DNA from 3 places in the Caldanaerobacter sp. genome. Region 3 is predicted to be linked to each of the others. Evidence: riboswitches for the same ligand, from Rfam matches in the RefSeq annotation. Region 3 holds a riboswitch; each other region holds the start of a gene.

Region 1 (7,582 bases), on a different contig from region 3:
AAAATTTGTGCCTGAATTGTCACATCAAGTGCAGTTGTAGGTTCATCTGCCAGAAGTAGTTTAGGATTACATGAAAGAGCAATAGCAATTATAGCTCTTTGCTGCATACCTCCACTGAACTGATGGGGATAAGAAAAATATCTTTTTTCAGGATATGATATCCCGACTTTTTCCATAAGTTCTACTGCCTTTTCATATTCTTTTTTTCTTCTGTCCCTTTTCCTGAGAAAACCTAATATACCTTCTTTTTCAGGCTTTATTATATTGTGAACCCTCAAGGATTCCCTTATCTGCTCTCCTACAGGAAACACTGGATTTAATGTGGTCATTGGGTCTTGAAATATCATGGCTATGTCCTTTCCCCTTATTTCTCTCATCTCTTGAGCCGATTTTTTGAGAAGGTCCTCTCCTTCAAAGAGAATTTCCCCTTCTACAATTTTACCCGGGTAAGGGACAAGCCTTAAAATAGAAAGCAAAGTCATGCTTTTCCCTGAACCCGATTCTCCTACAAGGCCTAAAATTTTCCCTCTTTCAAGTATTAGGTCAATCCCATTTACCGCTTTTACTAATCCCCTATCTGTCTCAAAAGTCACTTTCAAATTTTTAATCTCAAGCATTTATTCACTTCCTTCCACTTTAAGCCTCGGGTCTAATATGTCTCTTAATCCTTCTCCAAAAAGGTTGATGCTAAGTACCAGTATCACTAAAGCTATGCCTGGAAGAGTAGATATCCAGTAGGCGTCAAATATGTGGTTCCTTCCTGAATTTATTAAAGAACCCCATGTAGGAATATCCGGCGGCACACCTAAACCTAAATAGCTCAAAGATGCCTCCATAATTATCATGTATCCCATTCTCAATGTGGCAAGGACAAATATTGACTGGAATATATTAGGCATAATTTCTGATACAATTATCGCACCATTGCTTCTACCCAAAGCCTGAGCAGCTTCTACATATTCTTTATTTTTCTCCTCCAAGACTTCACCTCTTACTAATCTAAAAAATTCCACCCAGCTTTTAAATGTCAGAGCTAAAATCAAATTCCAGAATCCGGGCCCCAAAACTGCCATTACTCCAACTGCAAATATTAAGAAAGGAAAAGAAAGCAAAAAATCAGCAAAGCGAGAAATCACAGTATCAATTGTTCCTCTGTAGTATCCTGCAATTGCTCCTAAGAAAGTCCCAATAGATGCTGAAATTAAAACAGTCAAAAAGCCGACCAGTATTGATATTCTAGAACCGTATATAATCTGTGTAAGCAAATCTCTTCCTACCTGATCAGTTCCCAGTGGATGTGCCCACGTTCCTCCACTCCACACAGGGGGCAATAGTCTTGCTGAAAGGTCTGAGTATTTAACGCTGTAAGGTGAAATAAAAGGTGCGAATACAGCCATTAAAATATAGGCTATAATTGTAAGCATTCCAATTAAAGCAGTTGGATGCTTTTTTATCTTCCCTAAAAGGCTTAAAAGGTTAGTTATTAAATTTGATTTTTTATAAGATACTTCGTAGTACTTTGCAGGCACTATCCCATTTTTTATAGTCATTTAAACACCCCCTACAGTTCAATCTTGGGGTCCAGATAAGTGTAGAGTATATCTACCAAAAGGTTTGCTATGACAAAAGTAAAGGCATAAAACATTACCACTCCCTGCACCAGTGGATAATCCCTGTCAAATATCGCAGTCACAACAAGCCTGCCTATTCCAGGCCATCCAAAGACATTCTCAACTATCATATTGCCTCCCAAAAGTGCACCCACTTCCATGCCTAATACCGTGACTGTCGGAATCAATGCATTTCTTACAGCATGCTTAAGTATTACTAATTTCTCAGGCACTCCCTTAGCCCTTGCGAAGACTACATAGTCATTTCTTAAGACCTCCAGCATACTGGACCTCATGACTCTTGCCAGAACAGCTGCTAAAGGAGCTGCTAAAGTTAGAGCAGGCAAAAAAAGATGCCTTATACTGCTTAAAAAGGCTTCCCAATCTCCAGCAAGAAGAGAATCAATAGTGTAAAAACCTGTTATTCTAGGTATATGAAGTAGAAAATTTATTCTGCCCTGACTCGGAAGTAAATTTAACTTAGCCGAGAAAATTAGAATGAGTATCAATCCCAGCCAGAAAGAAGGCATTGATATTCCTGTAAAGGATATTGCCATCATACTTCTGTCAATCCAGGAATTCTGCTTGACAGCAGATATAATCCCTATGGGAATACCTATTAAAATCCCGAGGGTTAATGCAGCCAGAGCAAGTTCAATTGTGGCGGGTAAAGTTTCTTTAATAAGTTTAATTACAGGAACTCCCTTTGTTATAGACTTTCCCAAATCTCCCTTTAAAAGATTTGCAAGGAAAATGTAAAGCTGTGTATATATCGGTTTGTCAAGATTAAACTCCTTCTTTAAAAGTTCTATATCCTGCTGTGACACCATGCTTTCTTTTCCCATCATTATGTCAACAGGGTCCCCTGGCGTAAATCTCATAAACACAAACACCGTTATAGCTATTGCTAGCATTATAGGAATTGTGTAAAATACCCTTTTTAAAACCTTAACTTCCCTCATAAAAATTCCCCCATCCACTTTAGAGCAAAAAGGGGTACCCCCTTTTTGCTCATTCAGAAAGCTTTACTCTGTGCATATTTTCTCTGCTGTCCATACTTGGCTTCCAGTTTTCTACATTTTTAGTCGCTGCTTCTACAGTCTTTAAAGAATATCCAAACACCCATGGAGCATCGTCATATATTATCTTCTGAGCCTTGTAGTAAAGCTCTTTTCTTTTAGCATTGTCCGTCTCTTTTGCCGCTTCATCTAAAAGCTTATCAACCTCTTTATTGCTGTAGAAAGAATAGTTTCCTCTTTCACCTGTCTTTAGCTTTGGATTTAAAAAATCAAATGGATCAAGATACGCATTTCCCCAGTCAGTAAGATATAGCTGCCTGGTGCCTTTCTGTATCTCTGACTGCAAAACTCCCCATTCCCAAGTCCTTACAGAAGCTTTTATGCCCATTTTTTCAAGCATGTTAGCTATAGCCAAGGCTTCCTCTTCTCTAAAAGGCTGCGTATCTATGACAACTTTCAAATCAGAAACTCCAGCCTCTTTTAAAAGCTCTTTTGCCTTGTCAGGATTGTACTCATAGGGCTTTAAATCAGTATTTGCAGCAAAAGCATATGGAAGCATTGGCCCTGCAAGTCTTACCCCATAACCTTTGTAAATCTCTTTTACAATAGAATCCATGTCTATTGCATAATTTAAAGCCTGTCTTACCTTTGGATTATCAAAAGGTGGCATTTTGTTATTTATCTCGAGTATATACACCCTTGTCCCCATGTTTTCTTTTACCTGTATGTTTGGATTTTTCTTTAGCCTTTCTATCATGTCAGGCGGGATATACTGAACTATATTTACCTCTCCTTTTTCCAAAGCCGCTATTGCAGTAGAGGGCTCAGGTATCATTCTGAATACAACTCTTTTTAGACTTGGAGGACCAACAGGGGGAATGTCTGGAGAACCACCGTAATATCCATCGTACCTTTCCAAAACTATCTGCTCATCCAATTTCCCAGATACATACTTAAAAGGTCCTGCTCCTATAGGATGCTTTAAAAATTCCTCGTACCCCACTTCTTCATAATATTTTTTTGGTATTATCTGCTGATGAACCAGTGCCTGAAGCAAAACCGGAAAAGGCTCTTTTAGTATAAATCTAACCGTATAGTCATCGATCTTTTTGACATCTTCCACAGGTCCCATCAAGCCTTTTCTTGGAGAAGTTTTCCCTTCAAGTCCCCCCTCTTTTATTATTCTATTAAATGTAAATACGACGTCATCGGCTGTAAGAGGGTCTCCATTTTGAAAAGTCACACCTTTTCTTATTTTAAACTCCCATTCTGTAGGCGATATAACTTCCCAAGACTCTGCTATTTCAGGGACTACTTTTCCATCGTATGTACGCGTCACAAGCCCATCAAATATGTTTCTTATTACTGTCTCAGTCTCTCTATCTCTGTAATCGGCCGGATCCAATGTCACAATGCTGCCCTTATTCAAAGCTATTACAATGGTTCCCCCATCTTTTTCCGAAGTTACTTTCTTAGAGGATGTACATCCCCCTAAAACGAGCAAAAGTGATAAAAGAAGTGCCAAAAGGATAGCAGTTTTTTTCATAATAAAATATACCCCCTTAAATGTAAATTTATGGTAAGGACGGGGGTATAAAAAGGCCGCTGAAATATCCAGCGGTCCTGGATATTTCTCCTTCCCACGCTTGCGAGGTTAGCTGACGGGCTCGGGTCGAAGGAGTAACCCTACTCTTCCCGTAAGAAGAGATTCGCCCCAAAAGTGTGGGTCCCCCGCCCCTTTTCGGGTTCAGCGATAACGATTAAGTTGTTTATTAAATTGTACCATACTTTTACCAGTTAGTCAAACACAGAATATCTCTTCTCTTCTTCAATTTCTATACTTCCAATAAGCCTTATGTCTCTCGAAGAAGAACCAATTCTTACTAGATATTTCCCTCCTTCTAAAAGCCAATCCTTCCCATCAAAACTTGCAAGACTCTTTAGAGGAATCTCTATTTTTATCTCTTGACTCTCTCCCGGATTTAAAAGATGGGTCTTTTCAAAACCTTTCAATTCCTGATAGGGCTTGTCAATTTTACCTTTAGGCGCTTTTATGTATACCTGTGCCACCTCTTTTCCCGGGCAATTGCCAACATTTTTAATTTCAAATTCCACTTGTAAAGCCTCATCTCTTTTCTCGATTCTTAAGCCTTTGTATTCAAATTCCGTGTAAGACAGGCCAAAACCAAACTCATAAGCAACCTCTTTCCCGAAAGTGTCATAATGCCTGTAGCCCACATATATATCTTCTTCATACACTACTCTTTCCGGGTTTTCTTTTGGCTCTCCTGGATAGGTCCATGAAGGCACGTCTTTGTAATCCATCGGAAAAGTAGTAGGCAACTTGCCAGAGGGATTAATTTCCCCAGAGCATATATCTGCAGCCACATACCCTGCTTCTTGACCCGGCTGCCACAAAAGAAGTATTCCGTCTACAAAATCTCTCCAACTTGCCACCTCTATAACTCCTCCTATATTAAGCATGACGCAGACTTTTTTCCCCTTCAAGTGAAAAGCCCTAGAGACTTTTATTATGAGATTCTTTTCATCTTGTGTAAGGTAGTAATAAGAATAAGGTATGACGCGGGATAAAGCTTCTTCATCTTTTACCCATTCAGAGGTAGGAATTGGATAACCTTCTCCCAGAGCCCTATCTATCCCCTCACTCGAACTTCTCGTTATCACTATAATTCCTACCTCATTCCTTTCGGCAATTCTCTCTAATTCTATTTCATCGAACCAGTCCTCTGGAAGCTTCGGAAGAAGCCAATTTCCAAAAGCCTTCGTAGGCTTATATTCATCCTGCCTCATCTTTTTTACCTTCTCTTCATATGTCGCCGCTAACTCCTCGTCTACGCTTAAGCCTCTTTTTCTAAAACCCTCCAATATGCTAACCACATATTTAGGATTGGTATTTCCACTCCCAAGTCCTCCCTTGAAAGTCTCAATCTGTCCTGTACCAAAAATCGCTAATTTTGCACCCTTGTATAAAGGTAGAACCTTATCATTTTTTAAAAGAACTACTCCTTCTGATGCCGCTTCATAAGAAATCTTTGCATTCTTTTCCAAATCCGGCTTATCAGAATAGGGGTGCTTTTTAAAAGAAATAGTATTTGTTAAAACTTTTAAAATTCTTCTAACCCTTTCATTTATAATCTCTTCCGTTATGAGTCCCTTCTCAAGAGCTTCCTTTATCTCCTCGATATCCCTTTTTCGTTCCGGATACCTTTGCTGGCTTTCCCCAGGCATGATAAGGTCATTTCCAGCTTTTATTTGACAAGAAGCACTGTCCCCCGCGTACCAATCGCTCATTACAAACCCTTCAAATTTCCACTCTTCTTTCAAAACCTCAGTCAAAAGCCACTCATTTTGCGAAGCGTGATAACCGTTTAGTTTGTTATAGGCGCTCATTACCGTCCAGGGTTTGGCTTTTTTAATTGCTATTTCAAACCCTTTTAAATATATTTCCCGCAAAGCTCTCTCAGATATTATCGTATCAATCGTGTACCTTTTCGTTTCCTGTTCGTTTCCTGCAAAATGCTTGAGACAAGCCCCAACCCCTTGACTCTGAACCCCCTCTACGAAACTAGCCGCCATTTCCCCAGTAAGAAAAGGGTCTTCTGAATAGTACTCAAAATTTCTGCCGCACAACGGATTTCGATGTATGTTCATTCCGGGAGCCAGCAGGAAATCCACTCCATACTCTTTTGCTTCTTCTCCCATGGCTTCTCCAACTTTCCGTGCCATTTCTCTATTCCAGGTAGAAGCTATCATAACAGCTACAGGAAAAGCAGTAGCATTTTTCTCGATCCTCAATCCTGCAGGGCCATCGGCATGAACCGTAGGCGGAATCCCAAGTCTTTTTATCTCCCTTGTCTCTCCAGCAGCCCCTCTCACTCTGGAAGGAGGGTTGCCAAACTCTCCAGGTGTACCTATCCCTACCAACAAACTAATTTTTTCATCGATAGTCATTTCTGAAATTATCCTATCAATATCCACTACTAATCCCCCTTTTGATAACGAATTCTTGCCTTACATAGATTTTACTATAGCCTAGATTTCAAGTCAAAAAATTTTTAACAGTCTTTTCGGCTGGGAATTGTGATATAATTATTTTGTGAAAACAAATAAAAAAAGGAGTAGAAAGTCGTGACAAAGAGCCTTAAACTTCGCACTTTTTTTCTTTTTGTATTTTTTCTAATCCTTTTTTCCATACTTATAGGAAGGCTTGTGTGGATACAGGTAATAAACGCTGAAAAGCTCTCCCTTGCCGTAGAAAGACAGACAACAGCGGACATAATAATAAGGCCGCAGAGAGGAAATATCTACGATGTAAACGGCAATATACTCGCCTGCAATATACCTGCTGCGGATGTATACGCTTCTCCAAAATACATAAAAGACCCCGAGAAGGCTTCAGAAGAACTGTCAAAATATTTATCTATCAGCAAAGAAGCCCTCTTCAAGGTTTTATCTAAAAAAGATTTGGAATGGACAGTGCTTGAAAGATTTGTTCCAATGGAAAAAGCTTTATCTATAAAAAAGCTTAACATTTCTGGAATATACGTAGAGAATACTTCTATGAGAAACTATCCAAATGGCACAATGTTATCTCAAGTCCTTGGTTTTACTGGGGTTGACGGATACGGCCTTTATGGACTAGAATACTCTCTTGACAAATATTTAAGCGGTGTCCCTGGAAGAGAAATATCCTTAGTAGACAGAGAAGGACATAAAATAGGAATACCATCAGAATATCACAAACCGAAAGAGGGGGAAGATGTAGTTTTAACCATCGATTCCGTCATTCAAGCTTATGCAGAGAGAGCCATTAAAAAAGCCTATGAAAAGTACAAACCAGAAGATGGAATAACTGCAATTGTCATGAATCCAAAGACAGGAGAAATCCTGGCAATGGCAAACCTTCCTGACTTTGACCCCAATGACCCACAG
Region 2 (7,582 bases), on a different contig from region 3:
CCTGCTTTTTCTATAGCATCTATCACCCTCTCTCCCTCTTTCATTATGTAAACCCCTGGATTTTTCACCTCTCCAGTAACATAAACCTTTATTTCAATAGGTTCATGTTCTGAGGCCTTTTCAGCTGTTAACTCAGATTGAGAAGTATCTACAATAAAATCGGCCTTCAGCTGGCTATTTCTATACATTACATATCCAGAAAAAAGCAATATTACAGACAAAAGGATTATTATGGCGTACTGCTGTCTTTTGGTAAATTGTACCATAAGATCACCTCATTTTGCAAGCTCCTTTATTTATTTCTACACCCATTAAAAAATTCCTTTTTACTTTTATCATTTTTTTGGTATACTTTAATTATGAACAATACAATGGAGGCGCGAAAATGACTAAAAGATTAATAGCTTTTTTCGCGATAATTATAATCTCTTTTTTGTCAATCTCAGCATACGCAGAAACTTTGAAACCTCCAGAAATTGTCGGACCTACCGCAGTATTGATAGACTTCACTACAGGTCAGATACTATATGACAAAAACATGCATAAAAGAATGTACCCAGCAAGTACTACGAAGATTTTGACTGCTATACTTGCTTTAGAAAAAGGAAGACTGGATGATATTGTAACCTGTAGTGAAAATGTAACTAAAATTGAAGGAAATTCAATATTTTTATCTCCGGGCGAACAGCTCACCCTTGAACAGTTGCTTTATGCTTTGATGTTAGAATCTGCAAACGATGCTGCAATAGCAATTGCAGAGCATATAGGTGGAAGTGTAGAAAATTTTACTAAAATGATGAACGAAAAAGCGAGGGAAATAGGTGCTTACAACAGCCATTTTGTAAATCCAAATGGATTGCCTGATGAAAATCATTATTCTACGCCATATGATATGGCACAAATTGCAAGATATGCCATGCAAAATCCAGAATTTAGGAAAATTGTGAGCACTCTCCATTATCAAATCCCTCCGACAAACAAGTTCGACAAACCGAGAGACCTATGGATAAGCAATCGCTTACTTAAACCTTCTCGTTTCTATTATGAGGGAGCCGATGGCGTAAAAACAGGCTACACTGTAGCTGCAGGACAAGTGTTGGTGGCTTCTGCAACGCGAGACGGGCACAGGCTTATATCTGTTATAATGGGAGATGAAGGCATAAACATTTGGACAGATACTATAAAGCTTTTAGATTACGGTTTTCAAAACTTTTCCCTTGTAAGAGTAACACAAAAGGGCGAGGTGATAACTTCTATAGATCTTGGGAAAAGCGGATTTAAGCTTCCTTTAATTGCACAAAAGGACTTTTATTATGAGGTTCCAAAAGGTAAAGAAAATGCCATAAAAACAGAAGTTGTACTAAAACAAGACATAAAAGCTCCCATTCAAAAAGGTAAAGTCTTAGGATATATAAAATACACACTTGATGGAAAGGAGATAGGAACAAACCCGCTAATTGCCTCAGAAGATGTGTATAAAAACTTTTTGGGGAATTACTACAACGAAAAGGAAAAAAATCCTATTGCACATCCTCTAAAATTGATCTTTGGCATAGCTTCTTTTAGCCTAGCTTTTCTTCTCTGGAGAAGGCAAAAAATAAAGCAAAGAAAAAGATTTATATTTTCTAACAAATACTAAAAAGGAGGGGACACATCCCTCCTTTAAGTTTGTTGGCAAAGTCCTTTTTAGCTTAAATAGCATTTTGTGTTAATGCTTGTAAAAGGTCCCCAAGTTTAGTTATTGCTTTGGAAATGCAAAAATAAAAGGGCGCAAGAAGAGAATTCGCGCCCTTCTTTTTCCTAAATTTAATTTACAAAAGGGAGCGTTCTTTTTTATACTCTCTTAAAATCTTCTCTACCCTTTCTTCTTCTGGTATGATCCTATGCTTTTCGTAGTCATAGGCATAGCAGGCTCCATCTATAACTTTTGTCTGAAGAGCTCCTTTGGCGTATTTATTACCCTTTAAATGAGGTGCATCTAAAAGACCTATTTCTATAGCTGTTGCCAAAACATCCGGGTCAGACCATGGATCTTCACTATGGGGCGCTATTTCTTTTATAGCCTCAAGCAAAATCCTTGCTTCTTTTTTGAGCTGTTCTTTCCTCTTTATCACATCTTCGTCTTTAGTCAAGTCTGGCATTCCAAACATAGTATTTTTTATCACAGCCTTTACTATTTTCACGCTTTCAATTATGTCCTCAGGCGTTGCCGCGTGGTGAGCTTCACAATATCCAACTACGTGATATATGTGAGGTTTAATAGCCATAGATAAATATGCGCTAGAAGCAAGCTGTCCTTTTGCTTCTAAAAGGTCAGAGGGAAAACTTGCAAGACCTGCTCTTGCTTGCCTTATCACTCTAAAGTTTTCATCTTCTAAGTCCTCTATAAGTTCTATTTTTGCAAGCATCTTTGCTAAGTCCATTTTAGGGGAAATAGAAGCTGGAACATTGAACATAAACTGTGCTACATAATCCCTAACCCCCATTTTCTTTGCGTTATATGCCGCAAGAAACGCAGTTACAACCCCTATAACATCATGGGCATCTCTTAAGCTCCAGTGATGAGCCTCATTTACTTCTACAGGCACACCTCTTTCTGCATGCCACTTCATCAATTGCTGGTTTTCCCTTATGGAAGTTCTTACATCTCTTGGGCCTCTCCCGTCAAGCACATTGTACCAGCTCAATGGTATAGCAGCCCATGCGTTTTTTATAGTCCTTAAAAGCATTTCTGCCATCTTAAAAACATCATTAGTTCCGCTATAACACCTCAAAAGTGGATAATTACCCCTTCTTGATGCTTCATATATTCGTATTAAATCCTCTTCTTTTCTTATAGGAACTCCTCCTGCTCCATCTAGAGCTGGATCGTATTTTTTATCGAAGAAGTGCTCTTGTGCATTCTGGTCAGGAGCTATGGAAATCACGTCTAAAACTTCTGCCTCAGCTATTCTTTTGACACCCTCTATGGTATCCTCCAATGAAGGAAGTCCAAAGTGGTGTCTTATGATGGGATAGGGGAATTTATCCTCAATCCTTCCAATCAGAGTATCTGCAAAAACTCTTTTCTGAAAAAATGAAATTCCTCCTCTTAAGAAATTGATAGTTTCCTCGTCTCCTTTTGTGCCGTCAAAAACTGCAGAAAATATCCCTGATCTTCTTGCGACCTCTGCATTGGGTTCTGTCCCTCCAAATACCCATTTGATATTTTTTAAATTATTCCTTTCTATCTTATCTTTAAGTTCTTTTAACAAGTTCTCCAAAGCTTGTGGAGTAAGTCTGTAACTTACCCCTACAATTTCAGGTTGATACTCTTTTACAGCCTCAATCAATTTATCTATTGGAACGGCTGGCCCCAAAAACACTGTCTCATAACCCTGCTGTTCTGCAAACTTTAAGAAATTATACACGCCAGCAACATGAACACAATTTCCAATTGAACCGGCAACAATAAGCTTTCTCATGCTGTCGCAACCTCCTTTCTCTTCCCTTCTACTAGTTCTATGATCTCATTAGGAGACATTCCACTTATTCCGAGTTTATCAGCAGTTCTTCCTATTTCCCAGTAATCTTTTCCGTGCATTACAGAAGCCAAATGTATTATCGCGTCAATTGTAGGTGTTTTCACACCTATTTCTTTTCCGATAGAAGAGATAGGAACAAGGCTCATAGGAACATCCTCAAAAATATACCTGCAATTTACAGTATCAGGTGCCATAAGCCCTATATAAGCTTTTGTGTTCTGTATAGCTTCATAAAGAGTATCTCCCTCAGCGTTATAACTTTCTTTAAGCCATCTTTTAGCAGAGATAGTTTTTACGCCTAAAGCTTTTGCTACCATCATTCTTTCATTGTCAATCTTTTCAAGGATTTTAGCGACAGAAGGTGAAATCCCTTCTCTGTAGTATTCAAAATTTCCTTTAGTAGTCTCAATCCTGGCAGCATTTAAAAGCGTTGGAGCAGGATGGAAAATTGCTCCAAAATTATTGAAGCTGGTTTCTAACACATTCTCAGCAGCTACAAACTGTGGAAAAGCGATATTGAGAATTTCCACTACTTCTTCCGTTTTATCTTTAGGAATTGCAGCAACTGACACTATGTCTTTAATCTTATATATCCTGGCCTTACCATTAGAAGACCTGCAAGCATAGATAAAAGTATCGGTTTCAGCAACGACAACTTCTATATCACTTCTCTTTTTAAATATGTTGTGAACTTCCAATGCTCCCCCTGTTCTTCCCGGATTTAATACTACTATCTGACCTTCTTTTAAGTGGGGCAAAAGCTCTTCTGCAATCGTGGCATGGGCAGATGCAGGCACAGCTACTAGTATCATATCTGCATCTTTTACAGCTTTGGCTATATCGTCAGTGACAAGATTCAACTTCCCAAATCCTTCAACTTCTCCTTCTAGTTCTATACCACCTTTTTGTATTATTGGAATCAATTTTTCATAAGTTCTGTTGTATAAATTTACTTTAAATCCTTTTAATGCAAGATGTCCGGCAATTGCCTGCCCCCCGTTACCCGCTCCGATTACAGCAAAATAAGGCATTTTCATGCCTATACCCACCCCCTTGCCAAAGAAATGAAAAAGCTATAGAAGGACTTCTATAGCTTTATTTTCGGTGTCAAAAAGGTAATAAGACACCTTACATGCTATCATCCTTCTCTTTCAACGCTTACGGGGTTAGCTGACGGGTTCGGGTCGAAAGATAACCCTACCATCTTATAAAAGATGGATTCACCCCAAAAGAGTGGGTCCCCCGCTTCTTAACGAATTCAGCGTTTAGCATGTTATTCAATTATACAAAAACCCGTTTTTATTATATCATAAAATAAAATGTTTGTAAAGTAAAATAAAGGAATCAGGTGTCAGTATTTTCCAAAATCTTCTCCTACTCTTATTTCATCCAGATAGTTGTAAATAGTGTATCTGGACACGCACAAAATTTTTGCCACATAGTCTACAGCACCTCTTATAAGGAAGGTACCCTTTGCATCCAGCATCTTAACTATCTGCACTTTTTCTTCCTTTGTCATGAAATTTACAGGTTTTCCGAAACTTTCCAATGTCGTGTTCACTATACTTTCTAAAACATCGCTTACACTACCTGTATAAGATTCCTTGTTTTCCTCTGAAGGCTCTGATATTTCACAGAATTCTGACAAAGTATTTTTTACAAGAATAAACTCCGATATGTCTATATTTACTGTCAAACAACCTACAGCTTTCCCATTTTCGTCTTTTATAAAAATAGCAGAAGATTTTAATATCTTCCCGTCTCTGGACTTGTTTTTGAAATTAATCATGTCTTCTAAACTGTCTGATTTTAATGCCTTTTGAATCACATCAGGCAAAGGGCTCCCCTTTTCTCTCCCAGTAACGTGCCCATTAGCAATGGCAATTATAGGCCCTTGAGGTGATGAAAGGTCGTGAAGAGCTACTTCGCAATTTTTCCCAAATGTGTTTGCAAGACTTTCTACTATAGGCGCAATACTTTTTAAAAGCGGATGAGTACCCATCGGATTGAATCCCCCTATTATACCAGATTGTGTGCGGATGTGAAAAAAGAAATGATTAAAAATTTATTAACGTTATTATACATGCCTTATCCTCTGTTGTCAAGCACTATCTCTTTAGCATCTGCCCATAATCTTTCAAGACTGTAAAATTCCCTTGCTTCCTGCTGAAAAATGTGAACCACTACGTCTTCATAATCCATTAAAATCCACTCAGACGCAAAGTCTTTCTCCACATGGTCCACAAATATACCTTCTTCTCCCAATTTTTTCTCCACCTCATCCGCCAATGCCTGCACATGTGTACTAGATTTACCGGTTGCTATTATAAAATAATCTGCAATGGTAGTAAGTTCGCCAATATACAAAATTTTCACATCAAAAGCCTTTTTTTCATCTAAAATCCTAAAGATTTTATTCACTTTCTCCCTTGTCTCTATCACTAAATCACCCCTCTAAGCTTACATTTTTTCCTAAAATTATGGTTACATCAGCATCGCTTTTTTTCTGGTAGTCCTCTACTATCACAGCATTTTTAAGAAATTTTCTAAGCTCATCTGCAACTTTTTTATTCCCACTCCTTAAAATTATCTGAGTAGTATCATAAGATGCACCATTAACATTCCCCACTCGAACTACATCAAAGCCCTGTTGTTTTAAAATTTCCGCCACTTTCCCTGCAGCCCCGGGAATGCCACACCCATTTAATACTTCTACCTTAACAGACTGATTTAATTCCCCCTTTTTTAGATCTGACATAAATTTTTTTATCTCCTCTGGATTTACGACATAATAAGCTATACCATTTATATACTCCGGATTTCCAGGTAACGTAGCAGTAATTATGTCATTTTTACTGACTTTTGCAGTATACTCGGCGTATTTGATCATGAGAGAGGGAGGAATATTAGTTTCTACATATTGATTGACTGTCTTTAATAGTTGAGGTAATTTCAAAAGAATAGAAGGGCTTTTAATTTTGTCCAAAGCCGCCAGCAAAAATTCCCTTTGGACCTTTACCCTCTCTAAATCTTGCTCGGCATAACCGTGTCTAAACCTCACTAACTGCAAAGCTTTTTCTCCATCTAAATGTTGCCACCCTTTTTTAAGGTGTATGTGCAAATTTCCTGCATAATCGTCATAATTCATGTCCATAGGGATATTCATCTCCACACCGCCTATAGCATCTACAAGTTTCTTAAAACCTTCATAGTCAATTTTCACATAGTAGTTAATATCTTCCCCAATAAGCTGTGATACTTCTTCCATAGCTAGTTTAGGTCCACCAATTGGATAAGCTGCATTTATCTTTTGAACCCCATGACCAGAAATTGTAACCATGGTATCTCTCGGAATAGATAGTATATATCCTTTTTGCGTATTGACATTGTAGGAGACCACCATCATCGTATCTGACCTATGAGGGTCATCAGGAGAAGTTTCATCAATTCCTAAAATTAGGACCTTTATCTCTTCAGGATTTTTCTTATCCCCTTTAGCTGGAAGGTTCATCAAACTCGCATCAGAAGGGTTTAAAGACTTCAAGTAGATATAAGCTCCTGTTCCTAAACTAAGTATCAATAATCCCAAAAAAAGAGCAAAAATCTTAAGAAATCTTTTCATGTTTCTCCTCTCCCAACTTTAAAAGGATGTCGTTTCTTCCACTTACAGTTTTCTCATAAAGTATCATATTTCTCTTTATCACATAGCATATAGTGCTGTCATAGGCTCTTAAAACAGCTAAATCTAAATCCTTCCAGGAAAGTTCCCTTAATTCCTCTACTCCTTCAAAATCTCTATTTGGCTCTATATAGTCTGCTAAAAATATAATCTTGTCTAAAACAGACATGTTAACATCTCCCGTAGTGTGAAGAGCAATCGCTCTTTTTATCTCTTCATCTGTTACTCCAAACAATTCTTGAACCATACAAGCTCCAACAGGTCCATGCAATAAAAAAGGTACTTTAAGAAGAATATTATCTACAGGAACTCCGTACTTGTAAGCCATCTTTAAAAGTTCTTCATCAGATAAACCTTTTGCACAGTCATGCAAAAGCCC
Region 3 (7,582 bases):
AATTGCTCTTTCAAGAGAGAGGATTTTGCAGGCAGTATGGGGATATGAGTATTACGGTGATACAAATGTAGTGGATGTGTATATAAGGTTTTTGAGGAGTAAGATTGATGACCCTTTTGATAAGAAGTTGATTCACACTATAAGAGGTGTGGGTTACATTTTGAGGGTTGATGGGAATGAAGATTAGATGATGCCGAGAAGAATAACCTTTAGGATAGCACTTCTTTATTCTGCTGTCTTTTCTTGCGTGTTAATTTTTTTAAATGCTTCAGTGCTTTATACTTTAAAATATTACCTCATATATCAGTCAATGAAACAGGTAACAGTTCAGTCGGAAGTTATAGCGTCAAAGCTTGACATATCGGCTAAAGACATGAGCAGCATTCCAAAAGATATGGTGTTTTCTGGAATAGCAGATGAAAATATTTATGTAAAAATATTCGATTCAAAAGGGAATATTGTGTACCAATCAAAAAATTTAGAAGAAGTTTATATTCCGTATGCAATTAATTTAGGGGTTCCCGTTAAGATTGATGAGTTCGACAAAGATTTAGTTTATTTAAATACAAAATTCAAAAAAGACAATTCTATTTTTTATATTCAGGTTGTAAAAGATATGAAAAATGAGTATGCTTTTTTGAAGCTTCTTTTTATTTTGATGTTTTTTGCCGATGGAGCTGGCATATTAATATCCTTTGTAACAGGTTATTTAGTCACAAAAAGGGCATTAAAGCCGGTAGATTACATGATAAAAGAAGTAAAAGAGATAGATGCTAAGAGACTCAGTAAAAGGCTTAAAGTTTACGGCAAAGAAGACGAACTTGTGAGACTTGCAAAGACTTTTAACGATATGTTGGACAGGCTTGAAGAATCTTTTGCACGTCAAAACAGATTTGTTTCTGATGCTTCCCACGAATTAAGGACTCCTATTTCTATAATAAAAGGGTACATAGACATGCTGGATAGATGGGGAAAAGAGGATAAAGAGATATTGGAGGAAGGGATTAAAGCCATAAAAAAGCAAACCCTTGAGATGGAAAATCTTGTTGAGAAGCTTCTCTTTTTGGCTAGAGGTGACGACAGGTCGATAAAGTTAGAAAAAGATACTTTTGACTTAAAAGAGATGGCAGAAGAAGTAATCGCGGAGATTAAATTGATTTATGAAGACAAGGACATCTTGTTGAAAGGAGAAAGTGTAAATATAAAAGCAGATAAAAGGTTGATAAAAGAACTTTTGAGGATTCTTGTTGATAATGCAGCAAAATATACTTTAAAGGATGGCAGGATAGAGATTGAGATAGGAAATAGTGACAGGGCTTATATAAAGGTTAGAGATAATGGGATAGGAATTCCTGAAGAAGAATTGCCTCATATTTTTGAAAGGTTTTACAGGATAGATAAGGCCAGATCTAAGGAGACAGGGGGAACGGGTTTAGGGCTTTCAATTGCAAAATGGATTGTAGAGGAACATGGTGGAGAGATTCATGTAAGAAGTAAAGTAGGAGAGGGGTCGGAATTCACAGTGTTGTTTCCGATTGATAATGACAGCAAATGACTGTATTCCCATCAGTTTAATATAGACAGGGATTTTTCATTCTGTGTATAATTTAGATAAAACATGCCGAATCCCCAATAGTGGGGTACGGGGGATGTTAATTTGGGGGTGAATCCACATTTGTGTGGTAGGGTAGCCCTCACCCGAACCCGTCAACTAACCCCGGAGGCAAAGGAGGGTAAGGTAATGTCTAGAGTTCATATCAAGGCAAAGCCTCTCATCGCATTGATAATCGGAGGGCTATTTTTATTTCAGACTGTCTTTGCCGCTACTTATACTGTTAAACCGGGAGATACTTTATGGGGGATAAGTCAAAAATATGGCATTACTTACACTAAATTGATGGCTTTAAATGGGTTACAGACTACTACAATATATCCTGGCCAAGTGCTGCAAGTGCCTGGTAATGATAACATATATGTGGTTCAAAAAGGCGATAGTTTGTACTTAATAGCCAAAAAATATGGGATTACTGTAGATAATTTAAAAGCTGCAAACGATTATAAAAGTGATGTCATATATCCTGGTCAGGTGTTTATCATACCAAAACCTGTTGATTCTTCATCTCGCACCTATAACGATGTTAGCAGAGGTTATGTTCAAAGGAGCGTAATACCTTACACTTCAGAGGAATTTGACCTTCTTGCACGACTTGTTACAGCAGAAGCAGATGGAGAACCATATCAAGCCAAAGTAGCGGTAGCGGCTGTGGTGATAAACAGAGTTAAAAGTGGTATTTTCCCAAGCACCATAAAAGACGTTATATATCAAGTAGATGCGTGGGGCAATTATCAATTTACTCCTGTATTAAACGGATGGATAAATAGACCTGCATCTAAAGAAGCTATAGCTGCTTCAAGAGATGCTTTGAGTGGGATCGATCCAACAAACGGAGCCTTGTACTATTTTGATCAAAGTTCTACGAATGCTTGGCTTTGGTCTTTACCCATAGCGGCAAGGATAGGTAATATGGTTTTTTGTTATGGGAAGTAAGGCGATGAGAGGACAGAGGCGGGATAACCGCCTCTTTTAATTTTTATAAACTCATAGATATCTTTTATTTTCAGTTATGAATTGCTTGCTTTGATATCTAAAAAATGTTATTTTTAGATTAGAAAAATTTTGGAGGTGTTTCTATGTACATAGTGGATTATACATCTGATGACTTCCAGAAAAATTTAAAAAAATCAGATATAGTAATAGTGCCCGTTGGCTCTGTAGAAGCTCATGGTCAGCACCTTCCTCTTGGGACAGATATTTTTTCTCCCAGGCTTTTTTGTAAAATGATTGAAGAAAAAATTGGTGATTATGTGTGGATTGCTCCAGAGATACCTTATGGTCAAAGCTATGACCTTTCAGTCTATCCCGGGACAATTCACGTGCCTTCAGAAGTGCTGGCAGAGTATGTATATGCTGTTGGGAAAAGTTTATATGAAAATGGCCTAAAAAAGCTTATATTTTTAAATGGGCACGGGGGTAATATCACTGCTTTAAACCTTGCCAGTGAAAAGCTGGTTCAACTAGGGATGACCGTCCTTACAATAAACTGGTGGTTAGATTTTTCAAAAGAGATCCTCACAATTACAGAGGGGCAGGGACATGCTGGAGAAGACGAGACGTCAGCGATTTTGTATTACGATGAAAGACTTGTTAAGATGGAGAAGGCCACAAAAAATATAAAGAAGCCTATTTACAGGGTTTATTTTAAAGACAGGGGAAAAACGCTTTATGAAAATGCTATGTCAGGGGATGCTACACTTGCGACAAAAGAAAAAGGTGAAAAGATCTTCAAACTCGTGACGGAAAAAATTATTGAAGTAATAATGAATGTAAAAAATGAAATTTTTTATTTTTAGAATTGCACTTCTTGTTGTGAAGTGCTTTTTTTTATGGTATAATATAAACAACTGTTATAACCAGGTATAATGATTAACTTATATGGGGTGAAATTATGATTAGAGAAGATATATTTGGAAATTATCCCCAAATATCTCATACTTCTTATATAGATGATACAGCTATTTTGATAGGAAACATTGTGGTAGGAGAAAATGTATATATCGGACCCAATGTTGTTATAAGAGCAGACGAAATAGATGATAATTATCGAGTAGGTAAAATAATCATAAAAGACAGGGCTGTGATTTACGATGGATCAATCATCAACACTATAGGAGCTTCCCAAATCACGATAGGAGAGGGAGCTATAATATCCAATGGTGTGATAATAAAGGGAGAGTGCCATGTAGGAAATTTCACTATTTTGAATGTCAAAAGCATTATAGTCAATTCTCATATAGGTAATAACTGTTATATAGGAATTGGGACTGCTTTAGAAGGGATAAAAATGCCTGACAATACTATGGTGGAGTCGGGGGTGTTTTTGAAAGAAGATAACATAGAGATTTTTTTAAAACCTCTAGATATAGGCAAGAAAGGTTTTGCAGAAAAATTTAATTCTTTAGGGAAAATAGTGGGCAACCCTTACAGGTTATTAGGCTACTGAATTTTCTTTAAAAGTTTCCATGCTGTTTTATCGACAAGTTTTTTTCCTGAAAAAGTAGATGCCGAGAGGTAAATCGCGTCAAATTCTTTATCTACGGGAAAAGATATGTATAATATTCCGTTTTTTATGAAACCTTTTGCTTTTAAAGGAAATATTTTTTTATTTTTAAATTTAATGCTTTGCCTTTTTACTTCCTTGTAATCTTCAAAAAATATGATATTCACACTGTATTCATATTCTTCTCTTGCCTTTTCCCTGCATTTTATAGCTATGGTCATGACGTCGTCTTTCATGTATCCATATACAGCTATTATGTCAAGACTGCCGTTTTCATAATCCCTCAAATTGTCTTTCACAGGATCCAATATTATTTTATACTCTTCAAAATTCAAATTTTTATTGTACTTTTTCAATTTGCCATTACTGTAAAAGCCATAGAGCTCTGTTTTCCTGTCGAAAGCCAGCAGGAAATCTTTCATTACCTTCATTTGAGTTTTGTACATGGCTATGGCTTTACCTTTTTTTTCTACTTCCTCTTTAGAAAGAGGATATAAATGCCATTCTGTTCCCGTTTTTAAAAGAGAAGGCGGCGGATTTAAATTTAAGTGAGGTTGCTTTAGTAAAGGTAAGGGCCAGTCGTTCCTATGGACAATGTACAAAAACTGGGGAATTTGGTCTTTTTTTAATGTATAAAGCGTGTATTTTACAAAACTATTTGTTGCCCAGTGATCTGGATGGAGTTCATTAGGATGAGGATATACTACCAAAGTAGGGTTATATCCTTCTATAATGGATTTCAAATCCTTTAAGACATTTTTCCCTATATGTTTAGCGCATTTTGAATAAGAATTTACATAAGGTGAGCAAGTCTTTTTGGTTCCATAGCTTAACAAAGGTTTTTCAAAATTTTGCCACCATAATGCTGCTAGGCCTTTGTCGGGATATCCTAAAAATATTATGTTTTCTTTCTTTACACCCAGGTATTTTAGTGCAGAAAGGGTTTCTTTTTGCCTTTCGTATCCTAATCGCAGAAAATCTTGAGGTGTTGGGTCAAAAATACCATAGTTTTCTACGACTGCCCTTTTAAAAGAATCCCCGTTTGTCATGACTACTACTTTTACTTCCCCTCCAAACTTAACTACATCTTGTATCAATCCTCCGGCCGCTAAAGTTTCATCATCTGGATGCGGAGCAATGATTAATACTCTTTGATACATGGAAGGAATGGGATATATTTTTTTCACAACTCTTTTCTTCCCATAATAATAACCACTTATTTCAATTAATGTAAATAGCAAAAAAACAACTAATAAAAGTATTACAGCGTATTTTACCTTCCTTGTCATTTTTTACACTTCCTTTCTATCTCCTAAGCTTTATTATTTACACTTTCTTTTTCTTTTATGGTATAATAAAAGCCGTAAAGTGAGTTTAAAAAGAAAATTAGTGGGGGTCAAGATGATGAGAGTGATGATAGTAAGAGACTATGATGAAATGAGCAGAAGAGCTGCAGAAATTGTAAAAGAGCAGATCCTGAAAAAACCCGATGCTGTTTTAGGGCTTGCTACAGGTTCTACTCCTTTGGGTTTGTATAGATATTTGATACAAATGTACAAAAATGGTGAAATCGACTTTTCAAGAGTAATCACCTTTAATTTAGATGAATATATAGGTCTTCCTCCAGAGCACCCGCAAAGTTATCATTACTTTATGTTCGAAAATTTATTTAATCACATAAACATTAAAAGAGAAAATGTACATATTCCGAGTGGAATTGCTGAAAACTTGGAAGAAGAATGTAAAAGATACGAAAGAGAGTTAAAGGAGAAGGGGCCTATTGACCTTCAAGTGCTAGGTATTGGCGTAAATGGTCATATAGGTTTTAATGAGCCAGATGAAAGTATTGAAACAAAAACCCACATAGTGACATTAACGGAAGATACTATAAATGCTAATAAGAGGTTTTTCAAAAGCATAGAAGAAGTGCCAAGAAGAGCAATCACTATGGGATTAGCCAGCATTATGAGGGCGAAAAAAATTATACTTTTAGCATCAGGAAAAAGCAAAGCCAATGCCATAAGAGAAACTTTAAAAGGAAAATTGACCACAAAAGTGCCTTCTACTGTTTTGCTGCTGCATTCAAATGTAACTATTATAATAGATAAAGAAGCGGCTTCTCTTCTTACGGACAAAGAGCTGACCAATGTGGAACTGATAGATTAGGGCGCAAGCCCTTTTTTATTTTGTAGGAATTTTTACTTTGAGGTATAATAGGTTAGAGGATTACATAAATTTGGCTTAATAGTGGTGAGAAAGATGGTAAAGATGTTTTTAAAAGGATTTCAACTTTTAAGCCATAATAAGTGGGATAGGGAAAGGATTCTTGAATACAGTGAAAAGAAAATGAGGGAAATTATAAAATATGCTTATAATTCAAGTAGGTTTTATGAGAAATTTTATGCAGAGCATGGAATAAAAGAAAAAGACTTAGAGATGATACCAATTGGAGAATTGCCTATGATAGACAAGGAATTGGTGAGAGACAATTTTTTTGAAATAATGACTGGTAATATATCTATAAAAGATATAGAAAATGCTATTAAGACTAACGAACTTATGGTAAAAATAGGTGAATTTATCCTTGTCCATACTTCGGGAAGCACAGGGAAACCGTGTAATTTTCTTTATGACGAGGAAGGACTTGATACAATAGAGGCGAATATGGTTCGCATAAGCGTAGGAGGAAAAAATTCAATTGAGCTTAAAGATTTTCCCATAAAAGTGCTGTACATTGCCGCTGTAGGAAGTGGTTATGCTGCTACAACTCTTGCAATAAATGGAATTAAAAAGTATAAAGCTAAAAGCATTGTAGTAGACATAAAAGAACCTATTGATACTTGGAAAGTGAAAATTGAATCTTTTAAACCTGTATACGTAGCTGGCTATCCTTCTTGTGTAAAAATACTGGCGGATATGAAAGAGAAGGGAGAAATTGATATCAAACCTAAAAAGGTAATAACAGGAGGAGAGCCTTTAAATAAAGAAGTCAAAGAATATTTGGTTTCTGTCTTTGACGCCGATATAATAGACTATTATGGTTGTACCGAGTCCATATTTTTAGGAATGGGATCCAGCTGGTATGAAGGCATGTATTTGATGGATGACATGAATTATGTGGAAGTAGATGAATTGGGTAGACTCATCATAACGCCTCTTTACAATAAGGCTTTTCCTCTCATAAGGTATAGATTGAAAGATGTGGTAGAAGGCTTTGACAAATTCCATAAAGGCGTTTTGCCTTACACTTATATCAAGAGAGTTGTTGGAAGAGAAGAAGAGATGATGTGGTTTAAAAATGAAAGAGGGGGAAGTGATTTTCTCCATCCGCTTTTTATTGATGACCTTGACGTTCAGGGGCTAAAGGAATATCAATTTGTCAAAACTTCAGAGGAAAGTTTTGTATTGAATTGTGTAAAATTTGACGATTACAGCAGTGACATAGAAAAACAAATAAGAAGGCA

What was found. Region 3 has a riboswitch for cyclic di-AMP ahead of ACPLVE_RS06485 (LysM peptidoglycan-binding domain-containing protein). Riboswitches for the same ligand answer to the same signal wherever they lie in the genome.
Region 1: it holds a riboswitch for cyclic di-AMP, as region 3 does, so the genes downstream of both, ACPLVE_RS05425 (ABC transporter substrate-binding protein) here and ACPLVE_RS06485 (LysM peptidoglycan-binding domain-containing protein) in region 3, are expected to answer to the same signal.
Region 2: it holds a riboswitch for cyclic di-AMP, as region 3 does, so the genes downstream of both, ACPLVE_RS04340 (NAD/NADP octopine/nopaline dehydrogenase family protein) here and ACPLVE_RS06485 (LysM peptidoglycan-binding domain-containing protein) in region 3, are expected to answer to the same signal.

Annotation. Positions count from the first base shown of each region.
Region 1 covers NZ_JBNATX010000012.1:32,205-39,786, forward strand. Annotated here, with positions in the region: gene ACPLVE_RS05410 (ABC transporter ATP-binding protein) at 1-617, opposite strand, end outside; gene ACPLVE_RS05415 (ABC transporter permease) at 618-1,550, opposite strand; gene ACPLVE_RS05420 (ABC transporter permease) at 1,562-2,572, opposite strand; gene ACPLVE_RS05425 (ABC transporter substrate-binding protein) at 2,622-4,175, opposite strand; cyclic di-AMP (ydaO/yuaA leader) riboswitch at 4,258-4,392, opposite strand; gene ACPLVE_RS05430 (beta-glucosidase family protein) at 4,427-6,601, opposite strand; gene ACPLVE_RS05435 (peptidoglycan D,D-transpeptidase FtsI family protein) at 6,779-7,582, shown strand, end outside.
Region 2 covers NZ_JBNATX010000008.1:32,831-40,412, forward strand. Annotated here, with positions in the region: gene ACPLVE_RS04325 (helix-hairpin-helix domain-containing protein) at 1-266, opposite strand, end outside; gene ACPLVE_RS04330 (D-alanyl-D-alanine carboxypeptidase family protein) at 386-1,639, shown strand; gene ACPLVE_RS04335 (cobalamin-dependent protein) at 1,812-3,464, opposite strand; gene ACPLVE_RS04340 (NAD/NADP octopine/nopaline dehydrogenase family protein) at 3,461-4,561, opposite strand; cyclic di-AMP (ydaO/yuaA leader) riboswitch at 4,666-4,798, opposite strand; gene ACPLVE_RS04345 (helix-turn-helix transcriptional regulator) at 4,876-5,526, opposite strand; gene rsfS (ribosome silencing factor) at 5,613-5,966, opposite strand; gene ACPLVE_RS04355 (LCP family protein) at 5,971-7,146, opposite strand; gene yqeK (bis(5'-nucleosyl)-tetraphosphatase (symmetrical) YqeK) at 7,130-7,582, opposite strand, start outside.
Region 3 covers NZ_JBNATX010000017.1:15,392-22,973, reverse strand. Annotated here, with positions in the region: gene ACPLVE_RS06495 (response regulator transcription factor) at 1-187, shown strand, start outside; gene ACPLVE_RS06490 (ATP-binding protein) at 191-1,555, shown strand; cyclic di-AMP (ydaO/yuaA leader) riboswitch at 1,610-1,741, shown strand; gene ACPLVE_RS06485 (LysM peptidoglycan-binding domain-containing protein) at 1,742-2,548, shown strand; gene ACPLVE_RS06480 (creatininase family protein) at 2,692-3,411, shown strand; gene ACPLVE_RS06475 (gamma carbonic anhydrase family protein) at 3,507-4,061, shown strand; gene ACPLVE_RS06470 (PIG-L deacetylase family protein) at 4,055-5,407, opposite strand; gene nagB (glucosamine-6-phosphate deaminase) at 5,523-6,284, shown strand; gene ACPLVE_RS06460 (phenylacetate--CoA ligase family protein) at 6,378-7,582, shown strand, end outside.